DNA from 3 places in the Yokenella regensburgei genome. Region 2 is predicted to be linked to each of the others. Evidence: riboswitches for the same ligand, from Rfam matches in the RefSeq annotation. Region 2 holds a riboswitch; each other region holds the start of a gene.

Region 1 (4,141 bases), on a different contig from region 2:
TTCAGTTCGGTCATTTTCACATTCCTTTAGCTACAGAGCGCCAGTCTATCATGTCATTCGTACTCTGCCCGACACATTGCCACGGTATCTTCAATCAGCCGTCGCGCCACCGTACCCGGCGGAGGTAGAAGCGGTAAATTGTCATAGCGATACCAGTTCGCCTCCAGCAGCTCTTTCTTATCAATCACTATCTCGCCGCTGTCATAATCGGCCATAAAAGCGGTCATCAGCGATTGCGGGAACGGCCAGGGTTGCGAGGTCACGTAACGCAGGTTTTTCACCTTGATACCGCTCTCCTCCATTACCTCACGCGCGACCGTCTGTTCCAGGGTTTCCCCCACTTCAACAAAGCCTGCCAGCACGGTATGTACACCGTTACGATGCCGGGTGTGCTGGGCCAGGAGAAGGGTATCGTCACGGCGAATGGCGACAATCATGCAGGGTGCAATCTGCGGATAATAGCGTTCACGACAGTGGCTGCAGAGCATCGCCCATTCGGTTTTGCTCGGGTGCATGGTATGCCCGCAGTAGCCACAATACTTATGAGAACGATAGAACTCCGCCAGTTGTACGCCACGGCCAGCAAGCTGAAACAGCCCCACATCCTGGTCAATCACCTGGCGTACCGAGGCCATATCATGCTGGCGTTTTTGCTGCACCAGCCAGACCGGCTCGCCCTGCCATTCACCTATCTGAAGTGCGGTCTGTCCCACAAGATCGTAATTTCCTGCCTTACCGTATGGTAATTCACCCTGCGGTAGCCATAATTTCTGTTCATGGCTGACTATCCACCAACCGCTGTCTAATTTTTCAATTATACGATCCATATCTATTGCACTACCTTCGCTTCACTGGCACCTTGACAACATAATTTTTACATTTCAGGTGAGCCGTTTTAAATCTTAAATTGCGGAGTCAAACATGCTAAACCAGTTAGAAAGCCTGACCGAACGCGTTGGCGGAACAAGTAAATTCATCGATCAGTGGCTACATGTGCGTAAGCATCTGCTCGTGACTTACTACAATCTGGTTGGCATCAAGCCTGGCAAAGAATCCTATATGCGTCTGAATGAAAAAGCGCTGGATGATTTCTGTCAGGGCCTGGTGGACTATCTTTCCGCCGGACATTTTAATATTTATGAACGCATTATCAGCGAAATGGAAGGGAATAACCCACATTTAACGGCGACAAAACTGTGCTCTCGGCTGGAAGCCAACACCCAGCAGATCATGGATTACTACGACTCTAATCTTGAAAATGCCATCGATCACGACAACTACCGCGAGTTTCAGCAGGCGTTGTCCGGGATAGGTGAGGCGCTGGAAGCTCGTTTCGCGCTGGAAGATAAGCTCATCGTGCTGGCGTTTGACAACAACCTCAATCTCAACGGCACAAGCGCGGTACGTCCCGCTTGAGTTCTTAATCATTAACGCGTAGTTTACATCCGTTCCCCTCTGCGGAGGGGATTGCTATCTTGTCGGAGTGCCCAGTGTGCGAACACGGGCTGAGACCGTTAATTCGGGATCCGCGGAACCTGATCAGGTTAAAACCTGCGAAGGGAACAAGAGTAATCCAGCTTTACGCTGCTACCCTCAGGGGTGCGCACACCCATTACTCCCTCCGTCGTCTGACAAGCCATGTCCTTTACTATCTGGAATGAGCTATGTCTGCAACTACTAAACCGTCACGCCGCGAACAGCGCGCCCAGGCCCAACACTTTATCGATACCCTGGAAGGCACCGCGTTCCCCAACTCATTACGTATCTATATTGAAGGTTCGCAGCCGGATATCCGCGTCCCCATGCGTGAAATCCAGCTGAGCCCCACCCTCACCGGTGGCAGCAAAGATAACCCGCAGTTTGAAGAGAACGAAGCCGTTCCGGTTTATGACACCTCCGGCCCTTATGGCGACCCGGCTATTGCAATTAACGTCCAGCAGGGCCTTGAGAAGCTGCGCCTGCCGTGGATTGAAGCCCGTCACGACAGCGAAGTACTCAGCGACCGTAGCTCTGCCTGGGCCAAAGAGCGCCTGGCAGACGATGGCCTTGATGAACTGCGCTTCACCGGCCTCCTCACGCCAAAACGCGCCAAAGCGGGTAAATGCGTGACTCAACTGCACTATGCCCGCCAGGGGATTGTGACCCCGGAGATGGAATTCATCGCCATTCGCGAAAACATGGGCCGCGAGCGTATCCGCAGCGAAGTGCTCCGCCACCAGCATCCGGGAGAGGGCTTTGGTGCCCGTCTGCCGGAAAACATCACACCGGAATTCGTTCGCGATGAAGTTGCCGCCGGCCGCGCCATCATTCCAGCAAATATTAACCACCCTGAATCAGAACCGATGATCATCGGGCGCAACTTCCTCGTGAAGGTCAACGCCAACATCGGTAACTCGGCGGTGACCTCTTCTATCGAAGAAGAAGTGGAGAAATTAGTGTGGTCGACCCGCTGGGGCGCAGACACAGTGATGGATCTCTCCACCGGCCGCTATATTCATGAAACCCGTGAGTGGATCCTGCGTAACAGCCCGGTGCCAATCGGTACGGTTCCGATCTACCAGGCGCTGGAGAAGGTGAACGGGATCGCCGAAGATCTTACCTGGGAAGCGTTCCGCGATACCCTGCTGGAGCAGGCGGAACAGGGCGTGGACTACTTCACCATTCACGCAGGCGTCCTGCTGCGCTACGTTCCGATGACCGCCAAACGCCTGACAGGTATTGTTTCGCGCGGTGGATCTATCATGGCGAAGTGGTGCCTTTCCCATCATAAAGAGAACTTCCTCTACGAGCGCTTCCGCGAGATTTGCGAAATCTGCGCCGCCTATGATGTTTCTTTGTCGCTGGGCGACGGTCTGCGTCCGGGCTCCATTCAGGATGCCAACGACGAAGCCCAGTTTGCTGAACTACACACCCTTGGCGAACTGACCAAAATCGCCTGGGAATATGACGTACAGGTAATGATTGAAGGTCCAGGACATGTGCCAATGCAGATGATCCGCCGCAACATGACCGAAGAGCTGGAGCATTGCCACGAAGCCCCGTTCTATACACTGGGGCCATTGACTACCGACATCGCACCGGGTTATGACCACTTCACCTCCGGCATTGGTGCTGCAATGATCGGCTGGTTCGGCTGTGCAATGCTCTGCTATGTCACGCCAAAAGAGCACCTCGGCCTGCCAAATAAAGAAGATGTTAAACAGGGGCTGATTACCTACAAAATCGCCGCCCACGCCGCTGACCTGGCGAAAGGACACCCTGGGGCGCAGATCCGCGATAACGCCATGTCGAAAGCACGCTTTGAATTCCGCTGGGAAGATCAGTTCAACCTGGCGCTCGACCCGTTCACCGCCCGCGCCTACCACGATGAAACCCTGCCGCAGGAATCCGGTAAAGTCGCCCACTTCTGCTCAATGTGCGGACCGAAATTCTGCTCGATGAAAATCACCCAGGAAGTGCGCGACTACGCGGCAAAACAGGCTATTGAAGTAGGGATGGCGGATATGTCGAACAACTTCCGCGCCAAAGGGGGGGAAATCTACCTCAAACAGGAGGAGGTGTGATGTATCAACCTGATTTTCCATCCGTTCCCTTCCGACTGGGACTTTACCCGGTGGTTGATAGCGTTGAGTGGATCGAACGTCTGTTGCAGGCAGGGGTACGCACACTTCAGCTACGCATCAAGGATAAGCGCGACGCAGAGGTAGAAGCGGACGTGGCCGCCGCCATTGCGCTGGGGCGTCGTTACGACGCCCGCCTGTTCATCAACGACTACTGGCGCCTGGCAATTAAGCACAATGCGTATGGCGTACATCTCGGTCAGGAAGATCTTGAGACGACCGACCTGAACGCCATTCGTGCTGCCGGGCTGCGGCTCGGTGTATCAACCCACGACGACATGGAGATTGACGTCGCCCTGGCAGCGCGTCCTTCTTATATCGCACTCGGTCACGTCTTCCCGACACAGACCAAGCAGATGCCTTCGTCTCCTCAGGGGCTCGAGCAGCTGGCAGCGCATATTGCTCGTCTGAAGGACTACCCTACAGTGGCAATAGGTGGGATAAGCCTTGAACGCGCCGCACCGGTTCTGGCTACCGGCGTCGGCAGTATTGCTGTGGTCAGTGCCATTACCCAGGCCGCG
Region 2 (4,141 bases):
TTATTAAGGACAAAACCAGGTATGGGTTAAATAAAGGAGTGCACTCCAGAAACCCAACAGGAAAACAGAAATATAAAGCACGGCGGAAAGAAAAATGTATTTAGTCATGGTTTTTAAAAACCAATGCCAACCCCTGCGCCCATTGCAAAATCATTATTGGTTGAATCGCTTATACCGGCTTTAACCGTCGCCACTCCGGCATGGAAGGATGCACCTACGCTCATCGCTTGTTCATCTTTAAACGAGCCAACACCCGCGGAGAACATAACGGTTTGACCCGCTTCAACCTGAGGCATAGAAGCTATAGCCACCGCGCTTGCTGCACCGCTACGGGCCTCTTTCTTATTACTGTCGACCTCGTCGTGCAGGGATTTAAACTGCGCGTTATTGCTGGCCTGCTGCTGGCTAAAGAAGGACTTCGCGTCTTTCAGATCCTGAGCCACGCTTGCCGCCTGACCTGAGGTGGTGGTAATGGCCTGGCTATTCTTCGCAACTTTAGCCTGTGTCACGGCGTCTAGCTGGGTAACGGTGGTGGTAACGCCGTCTTTACCGTTAATTCCGTCTTTGCCATCAGAACCGTTAGCACCGGTTATGCCCTGAGCACCATCCTTACCATTAATCCCGTCGATACCATTTATGCCATCCTTACCATTCGTTGGTTTTGGCGCATTCTCAAGATCGGTAATACGCTGATCGTGGTTCGTCAGCACTTGCCCCTGCAGGTTCGTTTCATTTTGCAGGTTAATAATATCAGTCCCATTTTTAGCTACGCCCAGCAAAGCTTCAGCTGATTTCTTTTCAGTGGTTGTAATACGATCATCTCGCAACAGGTTTTCTTGTTGCAAGTTAATAATCGAAGAGTGGTTATTTGCAGATGTCTGATAGAGATTATCATCACGATCGGCAGCCTGTTGATTAATTTCTGTTTGAGTCCAGCCTAAACTATCTACTACATCGTCTGTAGAAATGGTAGCAGCATAAGTATTGCCTATAAACCCGGCGAACAGGACTCCAGACGCAACAACACCTACAACAGTTTTAATACTATTCATTTACAAGCTCTCATCATTAACTAAAAGTGGATTCGCTATCCTGGTAGTGAAAGATTTAACTTATTGTTAATTCTAATTAATTTTATTATTGAGTCTGCGCAATTTTCGTTTAATTGCTTTTTTCGTAACTCGAAGCAACTATCCCGGAAGGTGAGGGTAAAAATATTGATCTAAGTCACATTAAGCATTATTAGCTAAAATTATTAGCGATGATAACGGAGGGTATTAATTATTTATTAAATCGCGTAAATAAAGTGTTATATGTGATTTTATTAACTAGTAAGTGGCCATAATTAAAGGTGTAATTATCTAATTAATGGTTTTATCTATAGGTTATTTAAATAAATGCATGAGATTCTTGTTTTTATCAATTAATCGGGATTTAACGTGGTTTTTTTATCATTTATGCTGATAAACCCAGGAAACTCCTTGCGTAGGTTCCCTGGACACGGCTACACTATTTACCGCAATGAATCAAATATAACTATTTGATTTTGCACTAAATGACTCGGGGTGCCCTTCCTTGTGAAGGCTGAGAAATACCCGTACCACCTGATCTGGATAATGCCAGCGTAGGGAAGTCAGTGGCCTGCCAGGTCATCGCTTCTTAACGGCCTGGCGGGAGTGCTTATGCAACCTGACCTGCTTTCCCCAGGGCAACTCGCCCACACTATCGACCACCTGAAATCCCGCTCTCCGCTGGTGCACTGCATGACCAATGACGTGGTGCAAACTTTTACCGCCAACGTGCTGCTGGCGCTGGGGGCTTCTCCGGCGATGGTTATTGACCCTTCTGAAGCTACCGAATTCGCGGCAGTTGCTGATGCGCTGTTGATTAACGTCGGTACGCTCACCGAAAAACGTGCGCGTGCCATGCGTGCCGCGGTAGATAGTGCGGTGGCCGCCGAAAAACCCTGGACGCTGGATCCGGTGGCGGTAGGCGGCTTAACGCTGCGCACCCGCTTCTGCCAGCAGTTGCTGACGCTCCACCCGACGGTTATTCGCGGGAATGCTTCTGAAATACTCGCTCTGGCGCAGGAAAGCCGTGGCGGTCGCGGTGTGGACTCCACCGAACAGGCGCAGGCGGCGCTACCGGCGGCGCAACGGCTGGCCGCAGAGACCGGTGCGATCGTCGTGGTTACGGGAGAGGTCGATTTCGTTACCGACGGTCAGCGCACGCTGGCGGTTGCCGGTGGATCGTTGCTCATGACCCGGGTCGTTGGTACCGGCTGTGCGCTGTCGGCGGTCGTGGCGGCTTGTACGGCGCTGCCGGGCAATCATCTGGAAAACGTTGCCGCTGCCTGCATGATAATGAAACGCGCCGGGGAGCGTGCAACCCGACAGGGGCAGGGGCCAGGCAGCTTTGTGCCGGCGTTCCTTGATGCGCTGTATACCCTGGAGGTGCGGGCATGAAGCGGATTAACGCACTTACCATTGCTGGCACCGACCCAAGCGGCGGAGCGGGGATTCAGGCGGATTTAAAAACCTTTTCAGCGCTGGGCGCTTACGGCTGCTCGGTGATTACCGCGCTGGTGGCACAAAACACGCGCGGCGTACAGTCGGTGTATCGTATCGAACCCGATTTTGTTGCCGCCCAGCTTGATTCCGTGTTCAGCGACGTGCGCATCGATACCACCAAAATCGGTATGCTGGCAGAGACGGATATTGTTGAAGCCGTCGCGGAGCGCCTGCAGCGTTATGCCATTCAGAATGTGGTGCTGGATACCGTGATGCTGGCGAAAAGTGGCGATCCGCTGCTGTCGCCGTCGGCGGTAGAGAGCCTGCGCCAGCATCTGTTGCCGCAGGTGTCTCTTATCACCCCGAACCTGCCGGAGGCCGCGGCGTTGCTGGATGCGCCTCATGCCCAAAACGAGCGGGAAATGCTGGAGCAGGGTCGGGCGCTGCGGGCGCTCGGCTGCGAGGCGGTGCTGATGAAGGGCGGCCACCTCGACGATGCCGAAAGCCCGGACTGGTTGTTTACCGCTCTGGGGGAATACCGCTTTACCGCCCCGCGCGTAGTGACCAAAAACACCCACGGCACCGGCTGCACGCTGTCGGCGGCGCTGGCGGCGCTGCGTCCGCGCCACTCCAGCTGGCAGGAAACGGTGCCGGAAGCCAAAGCCTGGCTGTCAAAAGCGCTGGCGCAGGCGGATTCACTCGAGGTTGGGCACGGTATTGGCCCGGTGCATCACTTTCACGCGTGGTGGTAAATCGCGCAGGCTATCCTGATGCAACCGGCAGGGTTATGCGTATATACTGGCTGTAGCCCACAGCCAGGAAAAGATCCGATGGAACAAGCGCATACCCGACTTATTGAGCAGTTGAATGAGCGAATCGCCGCAGGAGACAACATGCCGCTGTACCTCAAGTTTGCGGAAACGGTGAAAAACGCCGTGCGCAGCGGCTGGCTTGAGCATGGCAATATCCTGCCGGGCGAGCGCGACCTCAGTCAGCTTACCGGGGTATCGCGTATCACCGTGCGCAAGGCGATGCAGACGCTGGAAGAAGAGGGCGTGGTAACCCGGGCGCGGGGTTACGGTACGCAGATTAACAATATCTTTGAGTATTCGCTGAAAGAGGCGCGAGGGTTCTCCCAGCAGGTGGTACTGCGGGGCAAAAAGCCGGATACCCTGTGGGTCAACAAGCGTATCGTGGAGTGCCCGGAAGAGGTGGCAACGGCGCTGTCGCTCACGCCGCGCAGCGAGGTCTTTTTACTCAAACGTATTCGTTATGTGGATGAGGACGCGGTGTCGATAGAAGAGTCTTACGTGCCAGTGCCGCTGATTGCCGACGCCGACGCTATCGGCATTTCTCTGTACGACTATTTCCGCAGCCAGAATATCTTCCCCCAGCGCACCCGCTCGCGGGTCAGCGCCCGGATGCCGGACGCTGAGTTTCAGTCGCACATTCGGATGGATGACCGCATCCCGGTGCTGGTGATTAAACAGGTGGCGCTGGATCAGCTCCAGCGACCGATTGAATACAGCATCAGCTACTGCCGAAGCGACCTATACGTTTTTGTTTGCGAGGAGTAGTTCCTCGCGGGTGGGGGCACAGTCGCCACCGCGATGCCCGACCACCCAGGACGC
Region 3 (4,141 bases), on a different contig from region 2:
ACGGCCACTCCACCAGACGGAAGAAGTCGAGCCCACGCATGCCAAGCTGGGCGGCAAGCTGGCGCTGTTCGCCGGGGATTTGCTCCAGCGCCTGCAATAGCAGGCGCGTTGCCATCGGCATGTTAAAGAAGACGTGTGCCAGCAGAATGCCCTGCAGACCGTAGGGCGAGAACGTCCACTCCCAGCCCAGCGCCTGAAACAGGGTGGACAGCCAGCCCTGGCGACCATACACGCTAAGAATGCCAAATACCGCCACCAGCACCGGCAGAATTAAGGTCATGGCGCACAGGCGTAGCAGAGCGTTGCGGCCGGGGAAACGGCGTCTGTAGAGCGCGCGGGCGAGAAAAATAGCCGGTACCACGGAGAGCAGCGCGGAGAGAAACGCCTGCCAGAACGAGAAGCGCACCACGTGCCACAGGTAGCTGTCCTGCAGCAAATCACCCCACGATCCGGCGGGGGCGTTAAACCACAGGGCAAAAAAGGCCGCCAGTGCGACGGCGACCATCAACGTGGACGCCGTCAGACCGGGAATGAGCCAGCCAGGGATTACTGGCTGACGGCGCGTTGCCATGCCCGGGTCCAGTTCTGGCGCTCAGATGCCACCTGCTGCGGGGTGAACTCCAGCGTGGTTGACGGTTTGACCAATTTTTCAAATCCGGCAGGAAGTGCAGCGTCGGTCACCGGATACATCCAGTTGCCGGTTGGGATCGCCTGCTGGAAGCCCGGAGAAACCATAAATTTCAGGAATTTTTCTGCTAACTGCGGCTGCTTGCTGGCGGCAGTCCGGGCGGCAACTTCCACCTGCAGGTAGTGGCCTTCGCTGAAGTCGGCGGCGGCGTACTGATCTTTCTTCTCTTCAATAATGTGGTAGGCCGGAGAGGTGGTATAGCTCAGCACCAGGTCACTTTCCCCTTTGAGGAACAGGCCGTAGGCTTCGCTCCAGCCTTTGGTCACTGTGACGGTTTTTTTCGCCAGCTTCTGCCAGGCGTCAGGGGCTTTGTCACCATAGACTTTTTGCATCCACAGCAGCAGGCCGAGACCCGGCGTACTGGTGCGCGGATCCTCGTAAATCACGCGCCACTTCTGGTCGCTTTCCACCAGTTCTTTCAGGCTCTTCGGCGGGTTCTTCAGCTTGTTTTTGTCATACACGAAGGCGAAGTAGCCGTAGTCGTATGGCACAAAGGTGTCGTTTTTCCAGCCGCCCGGTACTTTTACGCTCTCAGTCGGAACGCCGCTTTTGGCGAACAAACCGGTCTGAGTTGCAGCCTCGAGCAGGTTGTTATCAAGGCCCAGCACCACGTCGGCTTTGCTGTTCTTGCCTTCCATCCGCAGACGGTTAAGCAGAGAAACGCCGTCTTCCAGCGCCACAAACTTAAGCTCGCAGTCGCAGTCGGCTTCAAAGGCTTTTTTCACCACCGGCCCCGGACCCCAGTCGGCGGAGAAAGAGTCGTAGGTGTAAACGGTAAGAACGGGTTTAGCGAACGCAGGAAGCGCGGCCAATGTCAGTAACGGCAGGAGTTTTTTTAACACTTTGCACCTCAAGTTAACCAGGTGGCAAAGGATTTTGAGTCAGCCTCAAATCCCTTCGCCGGCGTTATCCGGATCAGGTTCGACGGGTATTTTCTCAGCCGCGCAGGCGCAGCACCCCGTTGAGAACGGCCTAGTGTAATGATTTTGCCTCGGTTACGAAAGTATCAGGGCTCCGGTGGCGCGAACCAGGCTGACTTAAAGTCAAACCAGCCGAGCGTGTTCATACGCAAGCCGCGCATACTGCGCTGTCCCTGAATCATCAACCAGTGGTGGATCAGCGGCACAATAGCGCGCTGGTTGATGAGCTGCTGGCACCAGTTCGCCAGATTCATCTCTCCGGCATGCCAGCGGGCAGCCTCTTTTTCCCAGTCGACAGGAATGCAGTGTTGAATAAGCGGTACTTCATACAGCTGGGCAAAAATAGAGAAATCGAGCGGCAGGGTGAAGTTGGCGCTGTTCAGCCACATATCGCTCACCACTTCGCCACGGTGCCATTCGTCGTAGTCCAGCTCCTGAATCTCGAGCTGTACCCCGTGTTCGGCGAGCAACCGAGCCATGATTTGCGCGATGTTGTGATGTTCAACGTGTTCACGATAGTAGGTCAGCGTCAGGGATTCCAGTCCGGCAGGCTTCTCACCCTGGCCCGGGCGGGCATGGTGCCAGCGCGGTAGCAGACCGTAGGCCGGGAACCAGTATCCCTGATACTGTTGGTCGGCGTGATACAGCAGGCTCGCCGGAGAGAGCACCTGGCTTACCCACTGGCGTACATCCTGGCAGGCACCCTTGTGCGAGCGGGCATCGTACAGCATGTAGTAACAACCCTCTTCGAGACGGCTCTCTACCGCTTTTTCTCCGGTTGTCGGGCCTTCCAGCGTCAGCCCGCAGCTAACCTCTTCGCTGATTTCCGGAAGTACCCAGACGTTCACTTCGTCGATAAGCGCCCGGTAGCCAAAATACTCTTCAAAGGCGTGGATCTTGAGCTGGTTTTCATTATTCCGCGCAACGGCGTAGGGACCCGTGCCTACCGGCAAGCGGGAGAAATGCGGCATTGAGGCCCACTCCTGCGGCAGGATCATCGCAGGGACATGCCCGAGTAGCCACGGCAGCCACTGATCTGGCTGCGAAAGGTGCACGTCCAGCGTCCAGGCGGTAGGAGAAGCGACCTGCGTGATATGGCCATATAACGGCAGCGCGCTGGCCCGCTTCAAAGAAACGATCACATCCGCCATTTCCAGTTCACGGCCATTGTGGAAGTGAATACCAGGACGCAAGAAAAAGCGCCAGTGCAAAGGGGAAATTTGCTGCCAGTGGTGAGCAATATCGGCTTCCAGTTCCCCATTTTCCTCATTTATACGCGTCAGCGAGCTGAAGATTTGCCGGGCGATATGGGTTTCAGAGCGGCGAAGCGGCGTACCGGGAAGCAGGTTGCGCATCGGGCGATAGTACAGCACGCGCAGGATATGCCGCCCCTGGCGGAAGCTACGACCAAGGTGCGATACCAGCATTTGCCGCACGGTCGCCTTATCGCCAACCAGTTGCACCAGCTGATCGATGCGGTCCTGCTCCAGCAGGTCTTCGGCGCGCTGCTGCTGCAGGGCAAGGCCGGTGTAGAGGAAGGTCAGGCGTGAGCGTTTGCCGCGTCCGGCTTCGGCTTCCCACGTCAACCAACCGCGCGATTCCATGGTGTTGAGCAAGGTGCGCATATGGCGGCGCGAGCAGCTCAGTAACTCTGCCAGCTCATTCAGGGTCGTTTCTTGCGTTTTCCCCTCACAGCACTGCCATAAGCGGATGAACTGTTGTTGCAGGCGAGCAGACGACATAAAAGAGGAACTCCCGACAAAAACTCAGCAATTTATTAATCCCTATATTAGGCCAATAATGGCTCTCGATGAAGCGAGTCGATGATGCACCTGGAAGTTACATCCCGTTAATGTGCTCCTCGGCCAGCCCGAATCATGTGTGACTGAGTATTGGTGTAATCACCCGCCAGCAGAAAATTTCTGCTGGCTTTTTTCGTTTCCTGTTTGCGTTAAGGATGATTCATGCTCTGGTTGGTGACGATGGGACGGCGGCTCAACGGCGTCTACGCGGCTTTTATGCTGGTGGCTTTCATGATGGGCGTGGCCGGTGCGCTGCAGGCTCCGACGCTCAGTTTGTTTTTGAGCCGCGAAGTGGGGGCGGAACCTTTCTGGGTCGGGCTGTTTTATACCGTTAACGCCATTGCCGGGATCCTTGTCAGCCTGTGGCTGGCGAAACGGTCCGACAGCCGGGGCGATCGGCGTAAGCTCATCATGCTGTGCTGTCTGATGGCGGTGGGTAACGCGTTGTTGTTCGCGTTTAACCGCCATTACCTGACGCTTATCACCTGCGGCGTGCTGTTGGCATCGCTTGCCAATACTGCCATGCCTCAGCTGTTTGCCCTGGCGCGTGAATATGCCGACAGTTCGGCGCGAGAAGTGGTGATGTTCAGCTCGGTCATGCGTGCTCAGTTGTCGCTTGCCTGGGTGATTGGCCCACGCTGGCGTTCATGCTGGCGCTTAATTACGGCTTTACCACCATGTTCACTATCGCCGCCGGGATCTTCGTGGTGAGCTTGCTGCTGATAGCGCTG

What was found. Region 2 has a riboswitch for thiamine pyrophosphate ahead of thiM (hydroxyethylthiazole kinase). Riboswitches for the same ligand answer to the same signal wherever they lie in the genome.
Region 1: another riboswitch for thiamine pyrophosphate. It lies ahead of thiC (phosphomethylpyrimidine synthase ThiC); the one in region 2 lies ahead of thiM (hydroxyethylthiazole kinase).
Region 3: another riboswitch for thiamine pyrophosphate. It lies ahead of thiB (thiamine ABC transporter substrate binding subunit); the one in region 2 lies ahead of thiM (hydroxyethylthiazole kinase).

Annotation. Positions count from the first base shown of each region.
Region 1 covers NZ_RBIZ01000011.1:6,878-11,018, forward strand. The annotation lists gene hemE (uroporphyrinogen decarboxylase) at 1-14, opposite strand, end outside; gene nudC (NAD(+) diphosphatase) at 54-827, opposite strand; gene C7387_RS22735 (Rsd/AlgQ family anti-sigma factor) at 922-1,416, shown strand; TPP riboswitch at 1,470-1,579, shown strand; gene thiC (phosphomethylpyrimidine synthase ThiC) at 1,665-3,563, shown strand; gene thiE (thiamine phosphate synthase) at 3,563-4,141, shown strand, end outside.
Region 2 covers NZ_RBIZ01000003.1:442,188-446,328, forward strand. The annotation lists gene C7387_RS02155 (YadA C-terminal domain-containing protein) at 114-1,052, opposite strand; TPP riboswitch at 1,552-1,648, shown strand; gene thiM (hydroxyethylthiazole kinase) at 1,683-2,465, shown strand; gene thiD (bifunctional hydroxymethylpyrimidine kinase/phosphomethylpyrimidine kinase) at 2,462-3,262, shown strand; gene C7387_RS02170 (GntR family transcriptional regulator) at 3,341-4,087, shown strand; gene C7387_RS02175 (PfkB family carbohydrate kinase) at 4,061-4,141, opposite strand, start outside.
Region 3 covers NZ_RBIZ01000005.1:506,150-510,290, forward strand. The annotation lists gene thiP (thiamine/thiamine pyrophosphate ABC transporter permease ThiP) at 1-571, opposite strand, end outside; gene thiB (thiamine ABC transporter substrate binding subunit) at 547-1,530, opposite strand; TPP riboswitch at 1,563-1,659, opposite strand; gene sgrR (HTH-type transcriptional regulator SgrR) at 1,695-3,350, opposite strand; partial or broken gene C7387_RS17470 (sugar efflux transporter) at 3,573-4,141, shown strand, end outside.